DNA from 4 places in the Streptomyces sp. NPDC042259 genome. Region 2 is predicted to be linked to each of the others. Evidence: riboswitches for the same ligand, from Rfam matches in the RefSeq annotation. Region 2 holds a riboswitch; each other region holds the start of a gene.
What was found. Region 2 has a riboswitch for cobalamin ahead of cobN (cobaltochelatase subunit CobN). Riboswitches for the same ligand answer to the same signal wherever they lie in the genome.

Region 1 (7,219 bases), on a different contig from region 2:
CTTCGCGAAGGCGGGCGAGGCGCTCGCGGCCGAGAACCCGGCGACCGGCAAGCCGCGCGGCTCCCTGGTGACCGGTCCGCAGGCGCAGTGGGCGTACGCGACGCTCGCCCTCGGGTCGGCGATGGCGCTCTTCCTCTATCCCCACTCGGTGACGGCCGTGCTCTCCAGCCGGAGCCGTAACGTCATCCGCCGCAACACCACGATCCTGCCGCTGTACTCGCTGATGCTCGGGCTGCTGGCGATCCTCGGCTTCATGGCGCTCGCCGCCGGGGTCAAGGTCAAGAACGGCCAGCTGGCCATCCCGCAACTCTTCGAGAACATGTTCCCGGACTGGTTCACGGGCGTCGCGTTCGCCGCGATCGGGATCGGCGCGCTCGTCCCGGCGGCCATCATGTCGATCGCCGCCGCGAATCTGTTCACCCGCAACATCTACAAGGACTTCATCAAGCCGGACGCCACGCCCGAGCACGAGGCGAAGGTCTCCAAGCTCTCCTCGCTGCTGGTGAAGGTCGGCGCGCTGGTCTTCGTGCTCACCATGGACAAAACGGTCGCGATCAACTTCCAGCTGCTCGGCGGCATCTGGATCCTGCAGACCGTCCCGGCCCTGGTCGGCGGGCTCTTCACCCGCTGGTGCCACCGCTGGGCGCTGCTCGGCGGCTGGGCGGCCGGAATGGTCTACGGCACCTGGCGGGCCTACGCCACGCCGAGCGCCACGCAGGACCACTTCGGCAACACCAACCTCATCCCGCTGATCGGTGAGAAGGGTTACATCGGCCTCACGGCCTTCGTCCTCAACGTCCTCGTGGTGATCGTCCTCACCTTCGTGCTCAGAAAGCTCGGCGCGCCGGACGGTGTGGACGAGACGAAGGCGTCGGACTACACCGCCGACGCGGGCGACCCGGGCGTGGTGGAGAAGCTTCCGGCGGCCACCGCCGGAGCCCCCGGCGGCCACTGACCCCGACGCCCCCGACCGCGCCTCTGAGGCCGCCGCTCCCCGACGAACAGGGGGGCGGCGGCCTTCGCCGTGCGGGCGCCGCCGAGGCGCTCGCAGAGGCCCTCCGGAGGGCCTTCGCGCGGGGCCGCGAAGGGCCGTGACGGGGGCTCACGCCAATAGGGATTCGAGGTCCAACACCCGGGCGCTCTAGCACATTCCGCACCCAGCTCATTACCGCGCGACACAAGATGTGGGGGCGCGTACGAGTGGCAGCACTAGATGTATGCTCGTCCTCGCTGTCGCCGCAGGGGAATCCGGTGGAAATCCGGAACTGTCCCGCAACGGTGTATGTGTGCGGTTTTACGTACCCAAGAGTCCGAGGACCTGCCGACAGCGCGCCCGCCTCCGAGCCACCACTCGGAACAGGGCGTCGAATTCGTCCGGGTCTCGCGGGTTGGGCCGGTGGACGCTGCGTGGCATGCCCTGGTGCAGGGGTGCGCCCGTACGCGCCCGTCGCGCCCGCCCGCCCGGCCCACACCACTGCCGAGCGAGGGAGAGCCCCACGTGACCATCGCGCCCGCCGATCCGGTCTCAGCGACAGCGGAAGCGACCGGCGGCCCCGGGACCGCGCTGCTGCGCACCCTGACCGACCTCACCGCCGATCTGCCCGCCACCGACCCCGGCAAGGTCGCCGCCGCCGCGCTGCGCGGCCGGCACCCGGGTTCGGACGAGGCCGAGCTGCGGTCCCTGGCCACCGAGGCCGCCGCCGGGCTCATCGCCGAGGAGCCGGAGTACTCCCGGCTCGCCGCGCGACTGCTCACGCGGGCGATCGCCGACGAGGCGGCCGGACAGGGCGCCCTCTCCTTCTCCGCCTCCGTCGCGGTCGGCCACCGCGAGGGTCTGATCGCCGACGAGACGGCCGCGTTCGTCGTCACCCACGCCGAGCGCCTGGACGCCCTCGTGGACGCCGCGCTCGCCGACGGCGCCGACGACCGCTTCGGCTACTTCGGCCTGCGCACCCTGCACAGCCGCTATCTGCTGCGTCACCCCATCACCCGCCAGGTCGTCGAGACCCCGCAGCACTTCCTGCTGCGCGTGGCCTGCGGCCTCGCCGAGGACCAGTCGACGCGGGCCCTGGACGACGTGGCCGAGCTGTACCGGCTGACCAGCACGCTCTCCTACCTGCCGTCCTCCCCCACGCTGTTCAACTCCGGTACCCGGCACCCGCAGATGTCCTCCTGCTACCTGCTGGACTCGCCGCTGGACGAGCTGGACTCGATCTACGACCGCTACCACCAGGTGGCGCGGCTGTCGAAGCACGCCGGCGGCATCGGCCTGTCCTACTCGCGCATCCGCTCGCGCGGCTCGCTGATCCGGGGCACCAACGGCCACTCCAACGGCATCGTGCCGTTCCTGCGCACGCTGGACGCCTCCGTCGCCGCCGTCAACCAGGGCGGCCGGCGCAAGGGCGCGGCCTGTGTCTACCTGGAGACCTGGCACGCGGACATCGAGGAGTTCCTGGAGCTTCGCGACAACACCGGTGAGGAGGCACGCCGCACGCACAACCTCAACACCGCGCACTGGATCCCGGACGAGTTCATGCGCCGCGTCGAGGCGGACGCCGACTGGTCGCTGTTCTCCCCCGCCGACACCCCCGAGCTGGTCGACCTGTGGGGCGACGCGTTCGACGCCGCCTACCGCAAGGCCGAGGCCGACGGCAAGGCGATCAAGACGATCCCCGCGCGCGTGCTGTACTCCCGGATGATGCGCACCCTCGCGCAGACCGGCAACGGCTGGATGACGTTCAAGGACGCCTCCAACCGCACCGCGAACCAGACCGCCGAGCCCGGCAAGGTCGTCCACTCCTCGAACCTCTGCACCGAGATCCTCGAGGTCACCGACGACGGCGAGACGGCCGTCTGCAACCTCGGCTCGGTCAACCTCGCGCAGCACCTCGGTGCCGACGGCGAGATGGACTGGGAGAAGCTCGACCGCACCGTCCGTACGGCCGTGACGTTCCTCGACCGCGTCGTGGACATCAACTTCTACCCGACCGAGCAGGCCGGGAACTCCAACAGCCGCTGGCGCCCGGTGGGCCTCGGCCTGATGGGCCTCCAGGACGTCTTCTTCCGGCTGCGGCTGCCCTTCGACTCCGCCGAGGCGAAGGAGCTGTCCACCCGGATCTCCGAGCGCATCATGCTCGCGGCGTACGAAGCCTCCGCCGACCTCGCCGAGCGGCACGGCCCGCACCCGGCGTGGGCCGCGACCCGCACCGCGCGCGGTGTGCTGCACCCCGACCACTACCCGAACGCCGAGCAGCGCTGGGCCGACCGCTGGGACGCGCTGCGCGCCCGGATCGCGAAGACGGGCATGCGCAACTCGCTGCTGCTCGCCATCGCGCCGACGGCCACTATCGCCTCCATCGCGGGTGTGTACGAGTGCATCGAGCCGCAGGTCTCCAACCTCTTCAAGCGCGAGACGCTCAGCGGTGAGTTCCTCCAGGTCAACACCTACCTGGTGGAGGACCTCAAGCAGCTCGGCGTGTGGGACCGCACCACGCGGGACGCGATGACGGACGCCAACGGCTCGATCCAGGACATGAACTGGATCCCCAAGGAGGTGCGCGACCTCTACCGCACCGCCTGGGAGATCCCGCAGCGCGCCCTGATCGACATGGCCGCGGCCCGTACGCCGTACCTGGACCAGAGCCAGTCGCTGAACCTCTTCATGGCCTCGCCCACCATCGGCAAGCTCAGCTCGATGTACGCGTACGCCTGGAAGCAGGGCATCAAGACGACGTACTACCTGCGCTCGCGTCCGGCGACCCGGATCGCCCGCTCGGCCGGCGCCGCCGCCACCATCCCCGTCCAGCAGGCCCCGGCGCCCGACGCCGACGCCGTCGCCTGCTCCCTTGAGAACCCCGAGTCCTGCGAGGCATGCCAGTAATGTCGTCCGAACAGAAGAACCTGCTCGACCCGGGCTTCGAGCTGACGCTGCGCCCGATGCGGTACCCGGACTTCTACGACCGCTACCGCGACGCGATCAAGAACACCTGGACGGTCGAGGAGGTCGACCTCCACTCGGACGTCGCCGACCTCGCCAAGCTGTCCCCGGGCGAGCAGCACATGATCGGCCGCCTCGTCGCGTTCTTCGCGACCGGCGACTCGATCGTGGCCAACAACCTCGTCCTCACGCTGTACAAGCACATCAACTCCCCCGAGGCGCGGCTGTACCTGTCGCGGCAGCTCTTCGAGGAGGCCGTGCACGTCCAGTTCTATCTGACGCTGCTGGACACCTACCTCCCCGACCCGGACGACCGTGCCGCCGCCTTCGACGCGGTCGAGAACATCCCCTCGATCCGCGAGAAGGCCCAGTTCTGCTTCAAGTGGATCAACGAGGTCGAGAAGCTGGACCGGCTGGAGACGAAGGCCGACCGCCGTCGCTTCCTGCTGAACCTGATCTGCTTCGCGGCCTGCATCGAGGGCCTGTTCTTCTACGGCGCCTTCGCCTATGTGTACTGGTTCCGCAGCCGCGGTCTGCTGCACGGCCTGGCGACCGGCACCAACTGGGTCTTCCGCGACGAGACCATGCACATGAACTTCGCGTTCGAGGTCGTGGACACCGTCCGCCAGGAGGAGCCCGACCTCTTCGACGACGAGCTCCAGCAGCAGGTCACGGACATGCTGCGGGAAGCCGTCGAGGCGGAGCTGCAGTTCGGCCGCGACCTGTGCGGCGAGGGCCTGCCGGGCATGAACACCGAGTCCATGCGCGAGTACCTCCAGTGCGTCGCCGACCAGCGCCTGCAGCGTCTGGGCTTCGCACCGGTCTACGGCTCGGAGAACCCGTTCTCCTTCATGGAGCTGCAGAACGTCCAGGAGCTGACCAACTTCTTCGAGCGCCGCGCGTCCGCGTACCAGGTGGCGGTCGAGGGCTCGGTCGCCTTCGACGACGAGTTCTGATCAAAACCAGCCTGTCCGGCGATTGAGGACGCGCCCGCAGGGCGCTCGCCGCCGCAGGCGGCAAAGACACGACGAGGGCCCCGCTCGGTAGGAGCGGGGCCCTCGTCGTGCTATCAGTCGTTCGGAACGATCTCGTAGCGCGGCGTGCCCTCGGCCATCTGCTGGAGGGCATCCTTGCGCTCGCGCTTGGAGAGGCGGTCGATGTAGAGCCGGCCGTAGAGGTGGTCGGTCTCGTGCTGGAGGCAGCGGGCGAAGTAGCCGGTGCCCTCGATCGCGATCGGGTTGCCCTTCGCGTCCTGGCCGCGCACGACCGCGTAGTCGGGGCGGGCCAGCGAGGCGTAGGCGGTGGGGACCGACAGACAGCCCTCGTTGGAGTCGTCCAGGACACGGCGGTCGGCCGGCAGCTCGTCGAGGACCGGGTTGCAGATCACCCCGGTGTGCCGGACGCCCTCGTCGTCGGGGCAGTCGTAGACGAAGACCTTGAGGTCCACACCGATCTGGTTCGCGGCCAGGCCCACGCCCTCGGCGGTCCGCTGGCTGGCGAACATGTCGTCGATCAGCTGGGCGAGCTTGTCGTCGAACTCCGTGACGTCCTTGCACTCCCGGTGCAGCACGGGGTTGCCGACGACGGTGATCGGACGGGAGGTGCCGCGCTCACGGTACGCGAGCTCGCGCGCCTCGCAGTCCTCGGTGTCCACGATGAACTCGCCGTTCACCGGCTGCTCGCTCTCATGCTGCGCCATGTTGGCCGTATGCCTCTCTCAGAACCCGGAAAACTCGTATCCCGCAGGATCCCTACAGAGTACGGGGGTCACGACGGGCGCCGGGGCCCACGGCGGGCCTCCGCTCAGCAGACCTCTTCGAGATCCCGCCATTCACGGGAATCGGGACTGTCGGCGACCCAGCCGTCCAGCAGGCCGCGCACCAGCCCGGCGGGGGCGGCGATCCCGGCCTCGCGCTCGGGCACCCACAGCGAGCCGGAGCCCGCCGTGCGGTGGCCCAGCGGGCCCGGGTGGCCCGGCTCGCTGTGGTCGTGCGGGTCCAGGTGCTCCCCGTCGCCCTCGTCACTGGGCATCCGGCTCTCCGAGCAGGTGCGGCACAGCAGCCGCACCGAGGAGGACCAGTCCTCCGCGGCGAAGCCCGCGTCGGCCGCGAGCCGCTCCAGGGCGTCCCGGTCGGCCTCGGTCGCGGCCTCCAAGAGCACCACCCAGGTGGGTACGGGTGAGGGGGCCCACAGCTCGATCTCGTCGAAGACCGGGTAGGAGGGGCCCGCCGCGGTGACGCGCTCACCGTGCGGGACACCGTCGTGCAGCACGACCTCGCCCCAGCGGCGGCCGGAGGACGGCAGCGGGATCGACAGGACCTCCATCCGGGCCGGGTCCAGCCGGCGGCCCCAGACGACCTCGGCCTCGCCCTCGGGGGAGAGCCGCACGGCCGCGCTGCCCAGCTCCATGCCGACCGGCTCACCGGCCGGGCTGCCCTCGCCGGGCACCCGCAGCCCGTACGCCTGCCAGGCGCGCCGGGCCAGCGGCCAGTCCTGGAGCGCCGTCGCGGCGATGCCCACGTTCCACCAGTCGGGAGCGCCCGTCTCGCGGTCGAGCAGCGCCACGGCCCGCAGACCCGCGGCGCGGGCCTGCTCCCAGTCGTGCCGGAACTTGTGGAGCAGCGCGAGGTTGAACCAGGACTCGGACAGCCACGGCTCCATGTCGGCGGCCCGTGTCAGCAGCGCGCCCGCGTCCTCGTACCGGCCGTCGCCGATGAGTGTGAACGCGCGGTCGGTGGCCTGCCGCCACGAGGCGGAAGGCCGGTGCCGTACCTTGCCGAAGATCCTCACGATTCCCGCCTGCCGGTTTCTGCGTGCAACCACGCCGGATCGCCCTGGTGGCGGCCGCCGTCCTCCCTGACGACAACCTGCCACACCTCATGTGCCGCGGGGAGCGGCGCCCATCAGACCTCCTTGCCGACGGCGGCGCACACGACACCCCCCGGTCCCGCTTTTTCTTCGTCTCTCGCATCCAACCATGCCCCTTTGGACGCTCGCTCATTACCCGTGGGTTCAGCGGGCTAGTCAAGGTTTGCCGGACTATCGGGGGCCGGCGGATGCGGGGGCGCGCCGCGCGAGCACCCGGGCGAGCGCCTCCACCACCCGGGGCTCGTGGTCGTACGCGGTGGCCAGCCGGAGCCGCTCCAGCGCGCGCAGGGGCCCGCGCGCCCGGTCACCGGTCGGATCGTCGCAACGGTCACTCCTGCCGGAGGGGCCGGAGGGGCTGTGGGGGCCGGTGGGGTCGGAGGCGTCGTAGCAGTCGTAGGTGTCGTCCCGGTCGTA
Region 2 (7,219 bases):
GACCGCCACCGAGAAGTACGGCACCGACGCGGGGTCCACCTCCGCCAGCGGGCCCGTACGCTCCCCGGGCATCGTCGCGCGCTCGACGTACCGGGCGTCCGCGAGCCGGCCCGCGCGCTCCAGCGCGCCCCGGACGGCGGGGAACGTGCGGCCGAGCTTCATCACCACGGCCGAGTCGGTGGCGGCCAGGCGGGCCGTCAGCTCCTCCTCGGGCAGCGTGCCCGGCAGGATCGTCAGCACCTCCTCGCCCTCCACCAGCGGCTCGCCCAGCCGGGCCGCCGCCGCGCTGACGGAGGTGACCCCGGGGACCACCTCCGTGGGGTAGCGGTCCTTGAGCCGCTTGTGCATGTGCATGTACGAGCTGTAGAAGAGCGGGTCGCCCTCCGCGAGCACCGCGACCGTGCGCCCGGCGTCCAGGTGCGCGGCCAGCCGCGCCGCGGCCTCCTCGTAGAACTCCTCCATCGCGCCCCGGTAGCCGCCGGGGTGGTCGGTGGTCTCCGTGGTGACGGGGTAGACCAGCCGCTCCTCGATGTGGTCGGGGCGCAGATGGCGCTCGGCGATGCCGCGCGCGATGCTGCGGCCGTGCCGGGCGCTGTGGTACGCGACGACATCGGCCGAGGTGATGACGTCGACGGCGCGCAGGGTCAGCAGCGACGGGTCGCCGGGGCCGAGGCCCACTCCGTACAGCCGGCCCGTCGTCGAAGGCTTCTCGTTCACTCTTCCTCGCTCGCTATCGCGTTGATCGCCGCCGCTGCCATGGCGCTGCCGCCGCGGCGGCCCCGCACCACCAGGTAGTCGAGCCCCAAGGGGCTGTCCGCCAAGGCGTCCTTGGACTCGGCGGCCCCGATGAAGCCCACCGGTATGCCGATGACCGCGGCCGGGCGCGGCGCGCCTTCCTGGACCATTTCCAGCAACCGGAACAATGCCGTCGGCGCGTTGCCGACGGCCACGACCGCGCCGTCGAGCTTGTCGCGCCACAGCTCCAGCGCCGCCGCGCTGCGGGTCGTGCCCATCCGCCGCGCCAGCTCCGGCACCGACGGGTCGGCGAGGGTGCACAGCACCTCGTTGTCCGCGGGCAGCCGCTTGCGGGTCACCCCACTGGCGACCATGTTCGCGTCGCACAGGATCGGTGCCCCGGCGCGCAGCGCCGCCCGGGCGCGCGCTACCACCTGGGGGGAGTACGCGAGGTCCCGTACGAGATCGACCATCCCGCAGGCGTGGATCATGCGCACCGCGACCTGGCTGACGTCCGGCGGCAGTCCGCCGAGGTCGGCCTCGGCCCGGATGGTGGCAAAGGACTGGCGGTAGATGGACGCGCCGTCCTTCTCGTACTCGAACACTGTGCCTCGCTTGCTGGGTTGCGCCTGGTGGTGTCGTGCAGGTCGGTCCGCCGAGCGGCGGGCCGCCGCGACCGCGGCGGCCGGTCCCCCCGCCGTGGCGGGTGCGGTCACCGGTTCCGTTTCCGTCCGGCCGTCCCGTACCGCGATCCGGTAACCGTCACCGGTCGCGAGCACGTCGACCCATCTGCCGCCCGGGTGGCCGCACCGCCGCTCGCATCCGGACCAGTACACCGGCAGCCCCGCCGGGGGCAGCCCCGCCAGGCAGGCCGCCGCGTCCGCCCGTACGTCCGCGCGGGACTTGGCGCAGCCCGGCCGGCCCGCGCAGGCGCCCGCCCGGTGCCAGGGGGACGCGGTGGAGGTGACGAGTCCGGCGTCCGCGAGCGCCGCCAGCCGGGTGGGAGCCGTACCGGCCGGCAGACCGGGGACGACGATGCCGCGCCAGGGTGTCACACGCAGCTCGCCCGCCCCGTCCCGGGCGGCCGCGTCGGCCACCAGGGACCACTGGGCGGTGCTCAGCCGGCCGAGCGGCGCGGTCACCGACAGCGCGCACCGCCCGTCCGGGCCGGTGACCAGGCCCGGCTCGGCGGGGGAGCCGTGCGGGAGCCGGGGGTCGGCAAGCGGTGCGCAGGCGATGCCCGCGGCCCTCAGCCGGTCCGCCAATGCCGCGATGCGCGGGCGGTGTTCGGGCGCCAGGTCCCGCACGCGCCAGGCCTTGGCGCCGCTGTGGGACAGCGCCGCGAGGAACTCGCGCGCGGCCAGCGCGGCCGCGCGCGGCGCGTCGGCGGCGGCGATCCGCAGCCCGGGGCCGGAGGCGGCGAAGCACAGGACGGCTTGCCCCTCGCCGCTTGCGATCAATGTCACATCGGGACCGAGGGCCACGATGTCACCGCGCCCGTCGTCCAGACCGAAGAGGAAACGTCCCGACAAACCTGACAAATCCGGGTCGTCGGCACGGTCGGAGCCGGGGGCGCACAGCAGTGCGTCCAGGGCGCGCGCCCAGGCCTGCACATCGATTGCCCCCGTGCGGGACGGCTCGGCACCCCCGTGCGTCCCTCCGTGCGTCCCCGCGTCCAGGCCGCACAGCGGTGAGGCCGCCACATTGCGCACCCGGTCGTGCCGGTCCGACGGGAGCAGTCCCGCCGTCCGCAACCGGTCGGCCAGTTCGCCGCCACAGCCCTCGGCCAGCCCGCGCAACTGAACGTTGCCACGCGAGGTGATGTCGAGATTCCCGTCGCCCAACTCCCGCGCCACCTGCGCCAACACCATCGCCTGAGGGGCCGTCAACAGACCGGCGGGCAGCCGGACGCGCGCCAGCGCCCCGTCGTCCGCGGCGTGCAGCCGCAGCGCTCCGGGGCACGCGTCGCCGCCCGCGCGGACGGTCCGTCCGCCGGCGGCCGGTTTATCCCGCTCCGGGGGGGATGTGGGGGTGACGGGCATGGCGGCGAGCATACCGACGATCACACCGGGTGCACCGTCCTGTGCCAAACGGCCAGCGCTTACTATGCTCACCGGTGGCCAGAATCTCTTTATTCGTCCTCTGGTCCGCCAAACGCCAGCGACGGCGTCAGGGGAGGAAGCCGGTGTGACTCCGGCACGGTCCCGCCACTGTGAGCCCGGCAGCGATGCCGGGCGAGTCAGGAACTCCCGCCGTCCTCCAACCGCCCGGGGCGCGGACCCCGAGGAAGGCCAGCCGCCGCATGCGCACTTTCCGGTCCGGCACGCCCCGGGCGACCCTCGATGCCCTGGGGAGCGCCGCGTGATCCTTCTCCTGTCGACGTCCGACACCGACCTGCTCAGCGCCCGCGCGGCTGCCGCCCACGGAGGCCCGGTCCCGTACCGGCTCGCCAACCCCGCCCGGCTCGCGCTCGACGACCTGCCCGCGCTGCTGGAGGGCACCGACCTCGTCGTCGTACGACTCCTCGGTGGCATCCGCGCCTGGCAGGAGGGGCTCGACCTGCTGCTCGCCGGGGACCGCCCCGTCGTCGTCCTCACCGGCGAACAGGCACCCGACGCCCAGCTGATGGAGGCCTCCACCGTCCCCATCGGCATCGCCGCCGAGGCGCACGCCTACCTCGCGCACGGCGGCCCCGCCAACCTCGAACAGCTCGCGCGGTTCCTCTCCGACACCGTGCTGCTCACCGGACACGGCTTCGAGGCGCCCGCGCCCGCCCCCACCTGGGGCCCGCTGGAGCGCACCCCCAAGCCCGGCGCGAGCGGCCCGCTCATCGCGGTGCTCTACTACCGCGCCCACCACATGAGCGGCAACACCGCCTTCGTGGACACCCTGTGCGGGGCGATCGAGGACGCGGGCGGCCGCGCCCTGCCGCTGTACGTCGCCTCGCTGCGCGCCCCCGAGCCCGCGCTCGTCGAGGCGCTCACCGCCGCCGACGCCGTCGTCACCACCGTCCTCGCCGCGGGCGGCACCAAGCCCGCGGCCGCCTCCGCCGGCGGCGACGACGAATCCTGGGACGCCGGCGCCCTCGCCGCCCTCGACGTGCCGATCCTCCAGGCCCTGTGCCTGACCGGCCCGCGCAGCGCCTGGGAGGAGAACGACGAGGGCCTCTCGCCGCTCGACGCCGCCACCCAGGTCGCCGTCCCCGAGTTCGACGGCCGCCTCATCACCGTCCCGTTCTCCTTCAAGGAGGTCGACGAGGACGGTCTGCCGATGTACGTGGCCGACGCCGAGCGCGCCGCCCGCGTCGCCGGCATCGCCGTGCGCCACGCCCGGCTGCGGCACATCCCCGCGGCCGACAAGCGCCTCGCGCTGGTCCTCTCCGCCTACCCCACCAAGCACTCCCGCATCGGCAACGCCGTCGGGCTCGACACCCCGGCCAGCGCCGTGGCACTGCTGCGCCGACTGCGCGAGGAGGGCTACGACTTCGGGTCCGAGGAGGTCCCCGGGCTCGCGTCCGGCGACGGCGACGAGCTGATCTACGCCCTCATCGAGGCCGGCGGCCACGACCAGGAGTGGCTCACCGAGGAGCAGCTCGCCCGCAACCCCGTCCGCATCCCGGCCGCCGACTACCGGCGCTGGTTCGCCGAGCTGCCCGCCGAGCTGCGCGAGGCCGTCGAGGAGCACTGGGGCCCGGCGCCCGGCGAGATGTTCGTCGACCGCAGCGCCAACCCCGAGGGCGACATCGTCCTCGCGGCCCTGCGCCGCGGCAACCTGCTGATCCTCATCCAGCCGCCGCGCGGCTTCGGCGAGAACCCCATCGCGATCTACCACGACCCCGACCTGCCGCCCTCGCACCACTACCTGGCCGCCTACCGCTGGATCGCCGCCGCCCAGGCCGACGGCGGTTTCGGCGCCGACGCCATGGTCCACCTCGGCAAGCACGGCAACCTGGAGTGGCTGCCCGGCAAGAACGCCGGCCTGTCCGCCGCCTGCGGCCCGGACGCCGCCCTCGGCGATCTGCCGCTGATCTACCCCTTCCTCGTCAACGACCCCGGCGAGGGCACCCAGGCCAAGCGCCGCGCCCACGCCACCCTCGTCGACCACCTCGTGCCGCCGATGGCCCGCGCCGAGTCCTACGGCGACATCGCCCGCCTGGAACAGCTCCTCGACGAGTACGCGTCCATCTCCGCGATGGACCCGGCCAAGCTGCCCGCCATCCGCGCCCAGATCTGGACGCTGATCCAGGCCGCGAAGCTCGACCACGACCTCGGCCTCGACGACCGTCCGGACGACGACGGCTTCGACGACTTCCTGCTGCACGTCGACGGCTGGCTGTGCGAGGTCAAGGACGCCCAGATCCGTGACGGTCTGCACGTCCTGGGCGGCGCGCCCACCGGCGAGGCGCGGGTCAACCTCGTCCTGTCGATCCTGCGCGCCCGCCAGATCTGGGGCGGCACACAGGCCCTGCCGGGCCTGCGCGAGGCCCTCGGCCTCGACGAGTCCGCCGCCACCCGCACCACCGCCGACGAGGCGGAGGAGCGGGCCCGCGCGCTCGTCCAGGCCATGGAGGACGCGGACTGGGACCCGGCCGCGGTCGCCTCCGTGGCGGGCGGGCACGGCGACCAGGTCGCCGCCATCCTCGACTTCGCCGCCCGCGAGGTCGTACCCCGCCTGGCCGCCACCACCGACGAGATCGACCACGCGGTGCACGCCCTGAACGGCGGCTTCGTCCCGGCGGGCCCCTCCGGCTCCCCGCTCCGCGGCCTGGTCAACGTCCTCCCGACGGGCCGCAACTTCTACTCCGTCGACCCCAAGGCCGTCCCCAGCCGGCTCGCCTGGGAGACCGGCCAGGCCCTCGCCGACTCCCTGTTGCAGCGCTACCGCACCGACCACGGCGACTGGCCGAAGTCGGTGGGCCTGTCCCTGTGGGGCACGAGCGCCATGCGCACCTCCGGCGACGACGTCGCGGAAGCCCTCGCCCTGATGGGCATCCGCCCGCTCTGGGACGACGCCTCACGCCGCGTCAACGGCCTGGAGCCGATCCCCCTGGCGGAGCTGGGCCGCCCCCGCGTCGACGTCACCCTGCGCATCAGCGGCTTCTTCCGCGACGCCTTCCCGCACGTCATCGGCCTGCTGGACGATGCGGTCCGGCTGGCCGCCGCCCTCGACGAGGACGCCGACGACAACTACGTCCGCGCCCACGCCCAGGCCGACCTCGCCGAACACGGCGACGAACGCCGCGCCACCACCCGCATCTTCGGCTCCCGCCCCGGCACCTACGGCGCGGGCCTGCTCCAGCTCATCGACAGCCGCGACTGGCGCACCGACGCCGACCTCGCCGAGGTCTACACCGTCTGGGGCGGCTACGCCTACGGCCGCGAACTCGAGGGCCGCCCGGCCCGCGCGGAGATGGAGAGCGCCTACAAGCGCATCGCGGTCGCGGCGAAGAACACCGACACCCGCGAGCACGACATCGCCGACTCCGACGACTACTTCCAGTACCACGGCGGCATGGTCGCCACGGTGAAGGCACTCAAGGGCAAGGCCCCCGAGGCGTACATCGGCGACTCCACCCGCCCGGAGACGGTCCGCACCCGCACCCTGGTCGAGGAGACCTCCCGCGTCTTCCGCGCCCGGGTGGTCAACCCCCGCTGGATCGAGGCGATGCGCCGCCACGGCTACAAGGGCGCCTTCGAACTCGCCGCGACCGTGGACTACCTGTTCGGCTACGACGCCACCACCGGCGTCGTCCCCGACTGGATGTACGACAAGCTCGCCCAGACCTACGTCCTCGACCCGGAGAACCGCGCCTTCCTCCAGGAGGCCAACCCCTGGGCCCTGCACGGCATCGCCGAACGCCTCCTGGAGGCCGAGAGCCGCGGCATGTGGGCCAAGCCGGACGCGGAAACGCTGGAGGGCCTGCGCCAGGCGTTCCTGGAGACCGAGGGCAACCTGGAGGGCGAGGACTAGATCCGGGCGGCACGCCGCGGTGCGCGGGACACGGCTCTAGTGTGCTGCCCCATGAGTGGGTACTTACGTGAGAGCGAAGAGCGACCGTCACGCTTTCTCGGCGTGACGCTCGCGCAGCTGATCGGCGGGCGGCTGTGGGACGCCCTGCTCCGGGAAGGGCAGCCGCGGACGCACCGGCCCGGGGAGGTGCTGCTGCGGCAGGGGGATCCGGGCACGCACGTGCTCGGGATCACGGGCGGTTCCGTCAAGGTCGAGCGCAGGGAACGCGACGGGCGGGTGCGTGTGCTCGCCTTCCGGGGCGCGGGAGACGTGGTCGGCGAGGCGGCGGTGATCGACGAGGACGAAGTACGGCTCGCCTCGGTCGAGTCGATCTCCGCCTGCCGGGTCGTGGTGGTCACCAAGCCGCGGTTCACCCGCTTCGTGGACCGGCACCAGCTGTTCCCCGTCCTGCACCGGCACGCCCTGACCAGGCTTCGCGAGTCGGACCGGGCCCGGAGCTGTTACGGCGGTTCGC
Region 3 (7,219 bases), 460 kb from region 2:
ACCGTCTCCGCCGGTGCCTCGATGACGCGTTCGTGGATGTTGCGGACCGTGCGCATCGTCCCTCCATACGCTGGCGTATGTTCAACCGTACGGTAGCGTACGGTCATGGTGCAACGGCGATTGCGGGACCCCGGCGGACGGCAGCGGCTGACCGCGCTGGACTGGGCGGACGCGGCGCTCACCGCGATCGGCGAGGGCGGGCTGGCCGCCGTCGCGGTCGAACCGCTCGCCGTCCGGCTGGGTACGACCAAGGGCAGCTTCTACTGGCACTTCGCCAGCCGGGACGCGTTGATCGAGGCCGCGCTGCTGCGCTGGGAGGAGACCCGCACCGAGGCGGTCATCACCGCGCTGTCGGCCGAGCCGGACCCCGAGCTGCGCCTGCGAAGACTGTTCGTCGCGGCGACCGAGGCGGTCACCGAGAACCCCCTCGAGGTCTCACTGCTGGCCACCGTCGGACACCCGCTGGTCACCACGGTGGTGGGGCGGGTGACCGAGCGCCGGCTCGGCTATCTCACCCAGCTCTTCGCCGAGCTGGGCTTCACCCCCGAAGAGGCCCGGCTGCGCGGCACACTGGGCTACACCAGCTTCCTCGGCCACGGCCAGCTGGTGCACGCCGTCCCCACGGCACTTCCGCCGGGGCAGGAGCGGGCCCACCACCTCGACTCGATCATCGACATGCTGCTGCGCCGGGACTGACGCCCCGGCGGACGGCCCGGGCGGCGACGGCACCCCCGAACGCATATGTCCCGTGGGACGGCCGGGCATTGCCCTGGCGTCCCACGGGACACGTGCGGTGCTCTCAGCGTTCTCAGCGCTCGCTGCGTGCGCTAGTGCGTCACGGTCGCCGTCCGCGACGCCGCCTCGTCGCCCTGCCGGTCCCCCGCCTTGGAGATCAGCAGGCGCTCCGCGAGGTGACCGAAGAACAGCCCGAAACCGGCCCACAGAACGAACTGCACGGCCAGTGTGGCGAGGCGGAACTGCCACAGCAGCACGGCGGGGAAGTGCTCCGGCACGTTCTCGCCCGAGGGCAGGAACGCGAAGGAGATCCCCACCGCCACCAGGAAGGCGGCGCCCGCCGCGACGCTCGCGTTCCAATTGCCCAGCCGGGGAGCGAGCCGCTTGCCCAGGATGACCGTGCCCACGGCGAGCAGCACGCTCAGGGCGATCATCAGGAAGAACAGCGCGGTGCGCTGGTCCAGGGTGTCCGGGTCACCCACGGCGGGCGGGTTCGCCGGGTACTTCAGGAACGGCACCAGGTAGACCGCGACGAACGCGCCGATCGCGACCAGGGCAGCCGTCGCGCGCGGGCCGAAGCGGCCGACGCGGCCCAGTGCGTAGCAGTACACCAGGGCGGCGATGCCGCCCAGCGCGATGCCGTAGACGAGGATTCCGGTGGCCAGGCCCGCCGTCGACTGCAGGGAGCGGCTGACCAGCTCCTCACCGCCGCCGTGGTCATGGCTGTGCGCCTCTTCGAAGGCGATGGCCGCGTCGACCCGGGATTCCCCGAGCAGATAGGCCGTGAGCAGCGCCAGCGCGCCGGCGGCGAGGCCGGCGAGCATGCCGCGTACGAGCAGCGCCCGTACGGATACGGAGTTCACGAGCTCTTGACCCCTGGTCTCTCAGTGGCAGGGGAAGCCGAGCAGATGACGGCCGTCGTGCACCCACTCGTGCACACCCTCACCGGAGATCAGCGCGGTGGCGCCCTGCTCGGCGCCGACGAAGTAGAGCAGGATCAGCGCGAGGATCCCGAAGAAGACCGTCCAGGGGGCGATCTCCTTCAGCGATATCGGGGTGACCGCCGGTACGGCGGAAGTACCGGTGGCGGGGGCGGCTGACTGAGCCATGGCAAAACCTCCTGGGGAACACGCGTCCCGATCGTGGTGCTGTCAACGACGGTGCCGGGTCTGACTTCCCGGCCGCCGCCCCGCGTGGATCGGGGGCGTTCGCCGGGTACACAGTGGCGCGACCGTGCCGGGTTCCCACCGGACTTCCGTCACACCGTCGTCATGTACACGCGACCGTACCGTGTACGCGACCGGGGCGCTACGGCGTGCGGTTGTGTACCCCCGCGCGCGCCCCGCGTGCCGCCCGTGATCTGCTGGAGCCTGGCCCGACCGGGCCCGCCGGGGAGGAGAGTTGGGGACCATGACCGTACGTGTGACGCTGCTCTCACCCGCGATGAGTGCCGCACTGCGCGAGGCCCGTTTCGACGACGGGGCCCCGCTCGACGAGGCGGGGGCCCGGCAGGCCCGCGCGGCCGCCGGTGGGCTGCCCCGGATGTCGGCCGCCGTATGCGCCCCCTCCGCGCGCTGCCGCCAGACGGCCGAGGCGCTCGGCCTGTCGCCCGCCCTCGTGCCCGAACTGCGGGATCTGGAGGTGGGCGACTGGCGGGGGCGGGGGCTGGCCGAGCTGTCCGCCGCCGAACCCGAGGCGGTGGCCGCCTGGTTGGCCGATCCCGGCGCGGCGCCGCACGGCGGCGAGTCGCTGCTGGACCTCGTCGAGCGGGTCGGCTCCTGGCTGGACGGCCGCGGCGACGACGACGGCCGGCTGCTCGCCGTCGTGGAACCCGCGGTGGTCCGCGCCGCGGTCGTGCACGCGCTGGGGATGCCTCCGCGGCTCTTCTGGCGGCTCGACGTGTCGCCTCTGTCGTTGACCGAACTCACCGGCCGGGCCGGGCGCTGGAACCTGCGCTGCGGCCGGCCCCTGGCTCCGGAGCCGGCACCACCGACGCCCTGAGGATGCCCGGGAGCGGGCGCGGGGATTCACAGGGCGGTCAGACCGCCCCGCGGCCCCCCGGCCGCGGCCGGGGCGCTCCGGCGGATCAGCTCCAGCAGCCCGCAGCGGACGCAGGGGCCCGCCGGACGGCCGGCGCCGGTGCCCCCGCCGTCGAAGGACGGCCCCGGGTGATCGTGCGGAGTGTCGGACAGCGATGACTCGACGGCCGCCAGCACGGCGAGGGCCTGCCGGAGTTCGTGCTTGAGGACGCGGATCCGGGCGACCTGTGCGCCCACCTGTCTCCGGGTGGCCGTCAGGCGCTCGTACTCCTCGGGGGCCACCACCACCGCCTCCTCCCCACCGATGATCATCCGACGCGGCTCGGGGCGCCTGCTCATCGTGGCCGTCCTCTCCTGTGGGGGCTTGACCGGTGGGGGCAGTCAATCACGAGAGGCCGTAGGGATTTGGGCTGCTTGAGCGGGATTGGCCGTGAACCGCGGGCGCACCCGGCACATCGGCACCGGGTGCGCCCGCCTCGGTCCGGGGTGGTGTCAGCGCGCGTCGGCGCCGGTCAGTTCGGCCCGTACCCGCCGGGCCGCCTCGACCAGGTGCTCCAGGGAGCCGCGGACCTCGCTCCAGCCACGGGTCTTCAGCCCGCAGTCGGGGTTGACCCACAGCCGCTCGGCGGGAATGGCCCCGAGCCCCTTGCGCAGCAGGGTGGCGGTCTCCTCGACGCCCGGCACCCGGGGTGAGTGGATGTCGTAGACGCCCGGGCCCACCTCGTGGCCGTATCCGGCCACGGCGAGTTCGTCGGCGATCCGCATGTGCGAGCGGGCCGCCTCCAGGCTGATGACGTCGGCGTCCAGTTCCTCGATGGCGCCGATGACGTCGCCGAACTCGGCGTAGCACATGTGGGTGTGGATCTGGGTGTCCGCGCGGACGCCCGCGGTGGCCAGCCGGAACGCCTCGGTGGCCCAGGCCAGGTAGCCGGGGCGGTCGGCGGTGCGCAGGGGCAGCGTCTCGCGCAGCGCGGGCTCGTCGACCTGGATGACGGCGGTGCCGGCGGCCTCCAGGTCGGCGACCTCGTCGCGCAGGGCCAGGGCGACCTGGCGCGCGGTGTCGGCGAGCGGCTGGTCGTCGCGGACGAAGGACCAGGCGAGCATGGTGACGGGCCCGGTGAGCATGCCCTTGACCGGGCGCTCGGTCAGTGACTGGGCGTAGCGCGTCCAGGCCACGGTCATGGGCTCGGGGCGGGAGATGTCACCGGCGAGGACCGGCGGGCGGACGTAGCGGGTGCCGTAGGACTGCACCCAGCCGTGCCGGGTGGCCAGATAGCCGGTGAGCCGCTCGGCGAAGTACTGGACCATGTCGTTGCGTTCGGGCTCGCCGTGGACGAGGACGTCCAGGCCGGCCTTCTCCTGGAAGGCGAGGACGTCGCGGATCTCGGCGGCGATGCGCTCGTCGTACCCGGCGGCGTCGATCCGTCCCGCCCGCAGGTCGGCGCGGGCGGTGCGCAGCTCGGTGGTCTGCGGGAACGAGCCGATGGTCGTGGTGGGCAGCAGCGGCAGGCCCAGCCGGGCCCGCTGGGCCACGGCCCGTTCGGGGTACGACTGCGGGCGGCGGGTGTCCCGCTCGGTGACGGCCGCGGCGCGGGCCCGGACGGCCGGGTCGTGGGTGAGGGCGGAGGCGGCACGGGAGGCGCGGGCGGAGCGGTTGGCGGCGAGGCGCGGGGCGATGACGTCGGCGCCCTCGTTCAGTCCGCGGGCGAGGGTGACGATCTCTTCGGTCTTCTGCCGGGCGAAGGCGAGCCAACGGACCACCTGGGGGTCCATGTCGCGTTCGGCGGTGGCGTCGAGGGGGACGTGCAGCAGCGAGCAGGACGGCGCCACGTCCACCCGGCCGGCGAGACCGAGCAGGGTGGCGAGGGTGGCCAGCGAGTGCTCGAGGTCGTTCAGCCAGATGTTGCGTCCGTCGACGACACCGGCGACGAGGCGTTTGCCGGGCACGCCGCCGGCCGCGGCGAGGTCTTCGAGGTTGGCGGCGGCGGGGCCGGTGAAGTCCAGGGCCAGCCCTTCGACGGGCGACTTGGCGAGGACGGGCAGGGCGTCACCGAGGCGGTCGAAGTACGCGGCGGCCAGGATCCTGGGCCGGTCGGTGCGGGCGCCCAGGTCACGGTAGGCGCGGGTGGCGGCGCCGAGGACGGCCGGGGGCTGGTCCTGGACGAGGGCGGGTTCGTCGAGCTGGACCCATGCGGCGCCCGCGGCCCGTAGTTCGGCCAGCACCTGGGCGTACACGGGGAGCAGCCGGTCGAGGAGGGTGATCGGCTGGAAGTCCGCCGGGACCCCGGGGGCGGGCTTGGCGAGGAGCAGATAGGTGACCGGGCCGACCAGGACGGGGCGGGCCGTGTGGCCGAGGGCCACGGCCTCGCGCAGTTCGCCGAGCGGCTTGGCGGGGTCGGCGGTGAAGACGGTGTCCGGGCCCAGTTCGGGCACGAGGTAGTGGTAGTTGGTGTCGAACCACTTCGTCATCTCCAGCGGCGGGGCCTCCTGGGTGCCGCGGGCCATCGCGAAATAGCCGTCCAGGGCGTCGCCTTGGACGGCGGCGCGGTGCCGCTCGGGGATGGCGCCGACCATGACGGTGGTGTCCAGGACGTGGTCGTAGAGCGAGAAGTCGCCGGTGGGGACCTCGTCCACACCGGCTTCCGCCAACTGGCTCCAGGTGGTGCGGCGCAGGGTGGCGGCGGTGGCCTGCAGGGCATCGGCGCTGACGCGGCCCGCCCAGTAGCCTTCGACGGCCTTCTTCAGCTCCCGGCCCCGGCCCTGCCGGGGGTAGCCGTGGACGGTGGCGCGGGAGGGCGGGGTGGTGGTGCGGTCGGTGCGGTCGGTGCGGTCGGTCACGGAACTCTCCTTCGCGAGTCGCGGAATGACCACGGCGGACCGGGCGCGAAGGGACGACGGAACACGACGAAGAGGGCGGGCGCGCCGGGCGCGCCTGCCTGCCGCCGCCGGCCCTCCCTCGGGACCACCGCGATCACCGCACGCGGGTGGCGTGCGGGCAGTGGCAGGTCTTCGGACTCGCGGGCGCGCCCTTCGGCCTGGGGCCGCCGGGCTCCTACTGGCCGTCGCTTCCCGGACGCGTGGGCGTCCAGTGCGTATGACGGCGGTCGTTCCCACTCACCGCTGCGGGGCAGTCCCGGACTTCCACCGGGTTCCCTCTTACGACGCTCCCGCCTGGCGGACGGGGCGAACCAGCTGCGTGCCCCACCCTAGGCCTCCGGCGGTTCTTTCGGCTACCGGCCTGTCTTTACCGCCTGCGGCGGCGGGCGCCCTGCGGGCGCGCGTCCTCAATCGCCGGACGGGCTCAATTTGGCTGAGGTCAGCCAATACCAGCCCGTCCGGCGATTGAGGACTACCGCCGCGCAGCGGTGGTGCCGCCGGACTCCGGCGGTTCTTTCGGCCGCCAGCCGGTGGTGCCGCCTGCGGCGGCAAGGCGCCCTGCGGGCGCGTCCTCAAACGCCGGACGGGCTTGATGTGGCTGGGCTCCAGCCGAAACCAGCCCGTCCGGCGCTTGAGGACACCACACAGCAAGCCCGTCCGGCGTTTGAGGACACCACACAGCGCGCCCGGCCGGCCAGGCAACCGCCCCGTTGCAAGGCACACAGGGGCGTGAGAATCTCCGGTACCCGGATCTCGCCCGGAACCTGGAGACGCCGTGACCGCCTTCGCGCACGCTCCTCTCGAACGCCGCACCGATCCCGCGCGGAGCCCCTTGCGCGTGATGAGCTTCAACCTCCGCTACGCCTCCGACATCCCGCCCCACACCTGGGCCGAGCGCCGGCCCGTGATGCGGGCGTTGTTGTGCCACGAGCGCCCGCACCTCCTCGGCACTCAGGAGGGGCTGTACGGGCAACTGCGCGACATCGCCGCCGATCTGGGGCCGCGCTACGCCTGGCTCGGCACGGGCCGGGCGGGAGGCAGTCGCGATGAGTTCACAGCAGTCTTCTACGAAGTACGGCGGCTCGCCCCCGTCGCGTACGACCACTTCTGGCTGTCCGACACCCCGTATCTGATCGGGTCCGCCACGTGGGGCAACACCGTGGTCCGGATGGTGACCTGGGTCCGGTTCCGCGATCTGCGCACCGGGGGTGAGTTCTACGTCCTCAACACCCATCTCGACCACGCCCACCAGTACGCGCGTGAGCGTTCCGCCGCGCTGATCACCACCCGGCTGCGTGGTCTGGACCCGACTCTGCCACGGATCGTCACCGGTGACTTCAACGTCGCCGCCCACGGCAACCCCGTCTACGACACGATGCTCGACCAGGGTTCGCTCGTGGACTCCTGGGACGCGGCCGACCGGCGTAGTGAGCAGTACGCGACCTTCCACGGCTACCGGCCGCCGGTACCGGGCGGCGACCGCATCGACTGGATCCTCACCTCACCCCGGGTGCGCACCCGGCACGCGGTCATCAACGTCTTCCAGCAGGGCGGGCGGTTCCCCAGCG
Region 4 (7,219 bases), on a different contig from region 2:
TTGGACAGGGCGCCCCGGGGGCGGCGCGCCCCCGTCGTCCGGCCGTGCGCGGTGCGCGCGCGGGAGCGGCGCCCGTCCGCGCCCTCGCCGAGGCCGGGGACGTCGAACTTCCGGGTGCGGAAGGGGTCCGCGGCGGCGACGGCCGGCGCCTCGGGCGCGGCGCCGCCGGGCGCGGCCTCGGGAGCGCTCTCCGCCGGGGTCTCCCCGGCCGGCTCCCGCGAACTCTCCCCGGAGTCCTGCCGCGCGTCCTGCGGGGCGGGCGCGTTCTCCTCCCGCTGCGGGGGCAGCCCGGGATCGTGCGGGGGCTCGCCGCCCCCGCCGTCCGGGCCGCCGTCGCCCCCGGGGCCCTCAGGGCCGTCGTGAGGGCCCTCCGGTTCCGGGTCGGGCTCCGGCTCCTCGTCCTCGAACCGCCGCAGGATCTCGTCGAGTTTGTCCTCGTCGAGGCCGGGGGCGTCGAACGGGTTGCGGCGACGCCGGTGCGGCAGCGACAGCAGCGCCGCCTGCCGGATGTCCGCCGTCGTCACGTCCGTACGCCCCGCCCACGCGGCCAGCGCGGACGCGGCGCGCGCGGTGACGATGTCCGCGCGCATGCCGTCGACCTCGAACCCGGCGCACACCGCGGCGATCCGGCGCAGGGCACCGTCACCGAGCCGCACGCTGGGCAGGAGGGCGCGCGCGGCGGCGATGCGCTCCCGCAGCGCGTCCTCCTCGGCGGCCCACTTGGCGGCGAACGCCGCCGGGTCCTCGTCGTAGGCCAGCCGACGGCGCACGACCTCGACGCGCTCCTCGGTCTCCCGGGAGGCGGCGACCTCCACGGTCAGCCCGAACCGGTCGAGGAGCTGCGGGCGCAGCTCCCCCTCCTCGGGGTTCATGGTGCCGACGAGGAGGAAGCGGGACGCGTGACGGACGGAGACGCCCTCGCGCTCGACGGAGGAGGAGCCGGTGGCCGCCGCGTCGAGGAGTGAGTCCACCAGGTGGTCGCCCAGGAGATTGACCTCGTCGACGTACAGCACGCCGCGGTGCGCGGCCGCCAGCAGGCCCGGCTCGAACGCCTTGACGCCCTCGCCGAGGGCCCGCTCGATGTCGAGCGCCCCCACGAGCCGGTCCTCGGAGGCACCGACGGGCAGCTCGACCATGCGGGCGGGGCGGGACTCGCCGGGCGCGGCCTCGTGCGGCCCGTCCGGGCAGTCGGGGTCGGGGGACGCCGGGTCGCAGGAGAACCGGCAGCCGGGCACCGTCGCGACCCGTGGCAGGAGGGCCGTCAGACCGCGGACCGTCGTCGTCTTCGCGGTGCCCTTCTCGCCGCGTACGAGCACGCCGCCGATCGACGGCGAGAGGGCGTTGAGCAACAGGCCCAGCCGCATGTCGTCCATGCCGACGATCGCGGTGAACGGATAGGTGGCCGAGGCCATCAGGTGGTACCCCCTTCGAGGGAATCGATCGGACCGGGCACGTCGGCGGCCGCCGGACCCGGCGCTGTGTCGCTGCCCCGCGCGGGAGGGGGGCCCTGGTGGCGCTGCGCGGGCAGAGGCGGCGCCCCCGGCGGTATGAACGGGTATCCGCCCGGCACCCCGCCCTCGATGAGCCGCAGCAGCGCGTCCGTGTCCGCGTGCTCCTCGATCAGATCGCCGAGGCGGTCCAATTGCTCCTCGCGCAGGGCCGCGAACGACGTATCCGGCGCCGGGACGAACGCCCGCCCCGCCGCGCGCGCGACCTCGCGCAGGAACGCCCGGCGGAAGCCGTCGCTCTCCAGCGAGCCGTGCCAGTGCGTCCCCCACACCGGCCCCACCCGGCAGCCGTCCAGGAACGGTTCGCCGCCTCGTACGTCCGCGACGCCGTGGTGGATCTCGTAGCCCTCCACCCGTTCGTCCAGGGCGGTGCCCACCGGCCTCGCCAAGGTCTTCTCCACCGCGAACCGCACCCGTACCGGCAGCAGTCCCAGCCCCTCGACGATGCCCGCCTTGGACTCGACGTCGTCCTCCACGCGCTCGCCCAGCAGTTGGAAGCCGCCGCAGATGCCCAGCACCGGCCTGCCCTCCGCCGCCCGGCGCGCGAGGGCGTCCGCGAGCCCGCGCTCGCGCAGCCACGCCAGCGCCTTCACCGTCCCCCGGGTGCCCGGCACGATCACCAGGTCGGCGTCGGCCAGTTCCTCGGGGCGGTCGACGAAACGGACCACGACCCCCGGCTCGGACGCCAGCGCGTCCACATCCGTGAAGTTGGACATCAGCGGCACCGCGCAGACCGCGACCCGCAGGATGTCCGCGCCGTGCGGCGGGGCCACCACCGACTCGCGCACCGCGCCGCGCATCGAGACCCGCAGCCCGTCCTCCTCGTCGATGCCGAGGCCGTGCGCGAACGGCAGGACGCCCACCGTGGGGCGGCCGGTGAGGCCGCGCAGCATCTCCAGGCCCGGCTCCAGAAGGCTCACGTCGCCCCGGAACTTGTTGACGATATAGCCCGCTATGTGCGCCTGGTCCTCGGGGGAGAGCAGCGCGGTCGTCCCGAAGAACGACGCGAACACACCGCCCCGGTCGATGTCGCCGACCACCACGACCGGCAGCCGTGCCGCCCGCGCGATGCCCATGTTGACGATGTCGGTGCGCCGCAGATTGATCTCGGCCGGGCTGCCGGCCCCCTCGCAGATCACCGCGTCGTGCGTGCGCCGCAGCTCCTCCAGGCACTCCGTGACCGTACCGAACAGCTGCTCCTGACGCCCGGAGTGGTAGCCGCGGGCGCTGAGTTCACCCACCGGCTTGCCCATGAGGACGATCTGACTGCTGCGGTCGCCGCCGGGCTTGAGGAGCACCGGGTTCATCAGCGCCGTCGGCTCGACGCGGGCGGCGGCCGCCTGCATGGCCTGCGCCCGGCCGATCTCGGCGCCCTCGCGCGTCACGAACGAGTTCAGCGACATGTTCTGCGCCTTGAAGGGCGCGACCTTGACGCCCTTGCGGACCAGCCATCGGCAGATCCCGGCGGTGACCACGCTCTTGCCCGCGTCCGAGGTGGTCCCGGCCACCAGCAGGCCCCCGCCCAGCGGGCCCCCGGGCCCGCTCCTGTCCGCTGTCACCGGTTCCTCCTGTGCTGCGTGGGAGCGATGGTCCGTCGTGGGATCCGTAGTGCCGTCCGTACGGCCCAGGCGGTTGCCGGAAGTCTGCCCAGGACGCGGCCGGCCGGCGCACCGCTCGTGGAGCGTGCCGCGGCCCGCGCGCCGGTGACGGCGTACCGCCCGGCGATCGCGACCCCGAGGGCCAGCAGCGACACCCGGCGCGAGAGCCGTACCGCGCGCTCGATGTCGGCGGCCCGGACCGGGCGCAGCTCCGCGCCCAGGACGGGACGGTGTTCGACGCGGCCCGCGTAGGCGAGGGTGCCGCCCAGACGGACGCCGAGCGCACCGGCGAAGGCGGCCTCCACCGGGCCGGCGTTGGGGCTGGGGTGCCGGGCGGCGTCCCGCCGGGCCACCCGCCACGCGCCGCGCGGATCGGGGCCGGCCAGGACGGCGAGGGCGGCGGTGAGCCGGGCGCCGGGCCAGCCGACGACGTCGTCGAGCCGGGCCGAGGCCCAGCCGAACCGCCGGTAGCGCGCGGACTTGTGCCCGACCATCGCGTCCAGGGTGTTGACCGCGCGGAAGCCGACGAGCCCGGGCACGCCGCCGAGGGCGCCCCAGACGAGGGCGCCCACCACGGCGTCGGAGGTGTTCTCGGCGACGGACTCGACGACGGCCCGCGCGATCGCCTGCGCGTCCAGCGCCTGCGGGTCACGGCCGCACAGGTGCGGCAGCCGCTCCCGGGCGACGTCCAGGTCCCCGGCGGCCAGGGCGCCGCCGACGGCCCGGGCCTCGCGGCCCAGGGACGTGCCGCCGAGCACCGCCCAGGTGGCGGCGGCGGTCAGCGCGAGACGCGCGCGGGGGGAGCTTCGCACGGCACGGGTCAGCAGCCCGGCGGCGGCGACGGTGCCGCCCGCGCACACCAGCGTGTGCAGGGCGCCGTAACCGCGGTGGTCGCGCCACAGCCTCTTCTCGACGCCCTGCGCGGCGCGCCCGAAGGCGGCCACGGGGTGACCGCGGCGCGGGTCGCCCACCAGGAGGTCGCCGAGGAAGCCGAGTGCGGCACCGGACGCGAAACCGACGTGATCGGCACGCATCGGATCAGACCGCCGTCATGCCTCGAAGGGGTGCACAGCGGACGGAGGGTGGGGGCGTGGGGCGGCAGCCGGGCATGGCGATGTGTCCTCACTCAGGGTCCGCGCCCTGGTTCGACGTGACCGGCGACCAGAGTCTCCTGGCTCCCGGATCGGCGCCGCCCCCGGTCTTCCAGCTCGTGGTGAGCCGTGACCCCTGTGGACCCACGGGGTGGGGGAGCGCTCCCCGGTGACAGTGGCGGGACCGCGCCGGACTCGCACCGGCTTCCTCTTGCTGTCGCCGTTTGGCCCCGGAAGTCCACCACGGCCCGGGAACGGCCGTCAACTCACGTTTGACCTGCGGCCGAAGCCGCCCGGGCCGTGCCGGTGGACTGCCGTCGGCGGACGGTCAGGTGACGATGAGGTAGATGCCGTAGGCGACGGCCGCCGCGCACAGCGCGAAGCAGGCGTACGCGCCGGTGCGCGCCATCGTGGTCGGCGCCGTGGTGACCGCCGCCGCGCCGGCGGCGTCGGGCCGCCCCTGTGGCTTGCGGGACGTGCCGACGATGCCGAGGGTGAAGACGCCCACCAGCGCGACGGTCACGACGAGGCTGACGCCGAAGACCTGGCCGAGAGCTGCCCAGTCGATGTTCATTGCGTTCTTCCTTAAGGCTGGCTGGTCCGGCGTCAGCCGGTCGCGGCGGCCGGGGTCCGCTCGGGCTCGCGGGGAGCCAGGGCGGCCGGGGCCGTGACGAGCCCGGCCGGCGGCGGGGCGACGGCCTGGAGGGCGGTGGTGACGACACCGGCGGGCTCGGCGGCCGGGGTGTCGAGCTCGTTGACGTTGTCGTGCGTCACGGGCTTGCGGCGCGAGGCCAGCCAGATCGCGCCACAGGCGGCGAGGGCGAGCACGGCGACCGTGGCGACACCCCAGTCGCCCTGGTCGGCGAGGAGGGCGGCGGCACCGGCGACGAGACCGGCGGCCGGCAGCGTCAGACCCCAGGCGACGACCATGCGGCCGGCGGTGGACCAGCGCACCACGCCGCCCTTGCGGCCGAGGCCGGAGCCCATGACCGAGCCGGAGCAGACCTGGGTGGTGGAGAGCGCGAAGCCGAGGTGGGAGGAGGCGAGGATGACGGTCGCGGCACCGGTCTGGGCGGCGAAGCCCTGCGGCGGCTGGATGTCGGTGAGGCCCTTGCCCATGGTGCGGATGATGCGCCAGCCGCCCAGGTAGGTACCGAGCGCGATGGCCAGACCGGCGGAGACGATGACCCACATCGGCGGGTCGGCGTGCGGGGCGACGACGCCGCCCGTGACGAGCGCGAGGGTGATCACACCCATCGTCTTCTGGGCGTCGTTGGTGCCGTGGGCGAGGGAGACCAGGGCGGCCGAGGCGATCTGCCCGGCGCGGTAGCCCTTGGCGGTGTCCTTCTCGTCGCGGCCCTTGGCGAGCCGGTAGGTGAGCCGGGTCGCGACGAGGGCGGCGACGCCGGCCACCAGCGGGGCCGCGACCGCCGGGATGAGGACCTTCATGACGACCTTGTCGGCGTTGACCGCGTCGAAGCCGACGGACACGACGGTCGCGCCGATCAGGCCGCCGAACAGGGCGTGCGACGAACTGGAGGGCAGGCCCGCCAGCCAGGTCAGCAGGTTCCACACGATCGCGCCGACCAGACCCGCGAAGATGACCTCTGGCCGGATCCCCGCGCTCTCGTCGATGATGCCCCCGGAGATCGTCTTGGCGACCTCCACGGACAGGAACGCGCCGACGAGGTTCAAGGCGGCGGACATGGCCACCGCGACCTTGGGCTTGAGAGCCCCGGTGGAGATGGTCGTGGCCATGGCGTTGGCCGTGTCGTGGAAGCCGTTCGTGAAGTCGAACACCAAGGCCGTGACGATCACGATCCCGATGAGAAGCGTGATGTTTTCCATTCACCCAGGCAATCAGCTCGATGGTCAGTACGCGGCGACCGTAGGGACCCCGGGTGAACGGAAGGTGAACTGGGCCGGACCGAGCAGTGACGAGAACCGGAGGCGGACGACGATGACAGCGACCGGAGAGCGGATAGCCGGACCCGAGGAGATCAGGCGGACATGGGCGGACGTGGTCGCCACGGCCCGTCGCACCACCTCGGAGGGCCTGGTCGTGGGCACCTCCGGCAATGTCTCCGCCCGGGTCGGCGATGTCGTCCTTGTCACTCCCTCGGGCGTTCCCTACGACCGGCTCGGCCCCGAGGACGCCGTCGGCGTCGACCTCGACGGCCGCCGCGTCCTCGGCGGGCTGACCCCTACCAGCGAACTGCCCATGCACCTGGCCGTCTACCGCGCCACGGACGCCGGCGCGATCGTGCATACGCACGCCGTCCACGCCACCGCCGTCTCCACCCTCGTGGATGCCCTACCGCTGGTGCATTACATGGCGGCGGACCTGGGCGGGCCGGTCCGCGTGGCCCCCTACGCCCTCTACGGCACCGAGGAACTGGCCGGCCATCTGCTGGACGCCCTCGCCGGGCGCACGGGCGCGCTGCTGCGCAACCACGGCACCGTCACCTACGGCACCACCCTCGACCAGGCGTACGACCGCACCGCCCAGCTGGAATGGATGTGCCGCCTCTGGCTGACCGCCGCCGCCGTCCCCGGCCGTACCCCGACGCTCCTGAGCGAAGCCCAGGTGGCCGAGGTCGCCGGCAAACTCCGCGGCTACGGACAGCGCTGAGCCGGCCCCGGCGTCCGGGACCGGGCCCGCCCACTGGCCGCGGACGCCGGGGCCGCCCACACTGGAGGGGATGCGCCCGCGTACAGCGGCGGCCCCTCTCGTCACGGCCGCCACGACCGTACTCGGTGCCGGAGCGGCCCTCCTGGCGGCCGGACGGTACGCGGGCGACGCCGCCCTCAAGCCCGCGCCGGGCCGTCCGCCGCCCGGCGAACCACGCCTCACGGTGCACGCCACCGGCGACGGCACGGTCACCCTCACCCGCGGCCTCGCCAGCGAGCGCCCGGGGACGTACGGGCTGATCGCGCCGGGGCTGCACGCGGTGGTCGGCCCCGTCGTCGGGGGCGCCGCCGGCGAGGGGCACCCCGCCGACTGCGTCGTACGCCGCCTGGA

Region 1: another riboswitch for cobalamin. It lies ahead of ACZ6MA_RS15515 (ribonucleoside-diphosphate reductase subunit alpha); the one in region 2 lies ahead of cobN (cobaltochelatase subunit CobN).
Region 3: another riboswitch for cobalamin. It lies ahead of metE (5-methyltetrahydropteroyltriglutamate--homocysteine S-methyltransferase); the one in region 2 lies ahead of cobN (cobaltochelatase subunit CobN).
Region 4: another riboswitch for cobalamin. It lies ahead of ACZ6MA_RS00350 (cobalamin biosynthesis protein); the one in region 2 lies ahead of cobN (cobaltochelatase subunit CobN).

The regions. Positions count from the first base shown of each region.
Region 1 covers NZ_JBVJDW010000004.1:723,154-730,372, reverse strand. The annotation lists gene mctP (monocarboxylate uptake permease MctP) at 1-955, shown strand, start outside; adenosylcobalamin-variant (AdoCbl-variant) riboswitch at 1,231-1,328, shown strand; gene ACZ6MA_RS15515 (ribonucleoside-diphosphate reductase subunit alpha) at 1,499-3,880, shown strand; gene ACZ6MA_RS15510 (ribonucleotide-diphosphate reductase subunit beta) at 3,871-4,893, shown strand; gene def (peptide deformylase) at 5,007-5,636, opposite strand; gene ACZ6MA_RS15500 (tetratricopeptide repeat protein) at 5,741-6,727, opposite strand; gene ACZ6MA_RS15495 (metal-dependent phosphohydrolase) at 6,977-7,219, opposite strand, start outside.
Region 2 covers NZ_JBVJDW010000002.1:958,169-965,387, reverse strand. The annotation lists gene ACZ6MA_RS08625 (precorrin-2 C(20)-methyltransferase) at 1-717, opposite strand, end outside; gene ACZ6MA_RS08620 (precorrin-8X methylmutase) at 714-1,340, opposite strand; partial or broken gene ACZ6MA_RS08615 (nitrite reductase) at 1,773-2,606, opposite strand; cobalamin riboswitch at 2,862-3,006, shown strand; gene cobN (cobaltochelatase subunit CobN) at 3,097-6,705, shown strand; gene ACZ6MA_RS08605 (Crp/Fnr family transcriptional regulator) at 6,808-7,219, shown strand, end outside.
Region 3 covers NZ_JBVJDW010000002.1:493,586-500,804, forward strand. The annotation lists gene ACZ6MA_RS06865 (DUF2867 domain-containing protein) at 1-56, opposite strand, end outside; gene ACZ6MA_RS06870 (TetR/AcrR family transcriptional regulator) at 106-696, shown strand; gene ACZ6MA_RS06875 (CbtA family protein) at 828-1,598, opposite strand; gene ACZ6MA_RS06880 (CbtB domain-containing protein) at 1,620-1,844, opposite strand; gene ACZ6MA_RS06885 (histidine phosphatase family protein) at 2,146-2,736, shown strand; gene ACZ6MA_RS06890 (hypothetical protein) at 2,763-3,113, opposite strand; gene metE (5-methyltetrahydropteroyltriglutamate--homocysteine S-methyltransferase) at 3,267-5,612, opposite strand; cobalamin riboswitch at 5,774-5,965, opposite strand; gene ACZ6MA_RS06900 (endonuclease/exonuclease/phosphatase family protein) at 6,427-7,219, shown strand, end outside.
Region 4 covers NZ_JBVJDW010000001.1:60,539-67,757, reverse strand. The annotation lists gene ACZ6MA_RS00360 (putative cobaltochelatase) at 1-1,412, opposite strand, end outside; gene ACZ6MA_RS00355 (cobyric acid synthase) at 1,412-3,034, opposite strand; gene ACZ6MA_RS00350 (cobalamin biosynthesis protein) at 3,064-4,140, opposite strand; cobalamin riboswitch at 4,272-4,407, opposite strand; gene ACZ6MA_RS00345 (hypothetical protein) at 4,526-4,771, opposite strand; gene ACZ6MA_RS00340 (inorganic phosphate transporter) at 4,804-6,045, opposite strand; gene ACZ6MA_RS00335 (class II aldolase/adducin family protein) at 6,158-6,829, shown strand; gene ACZ6MA_RS00330 (alpha/beta hydrolase family protein) at 6,900-7,219, shown strand, end outside.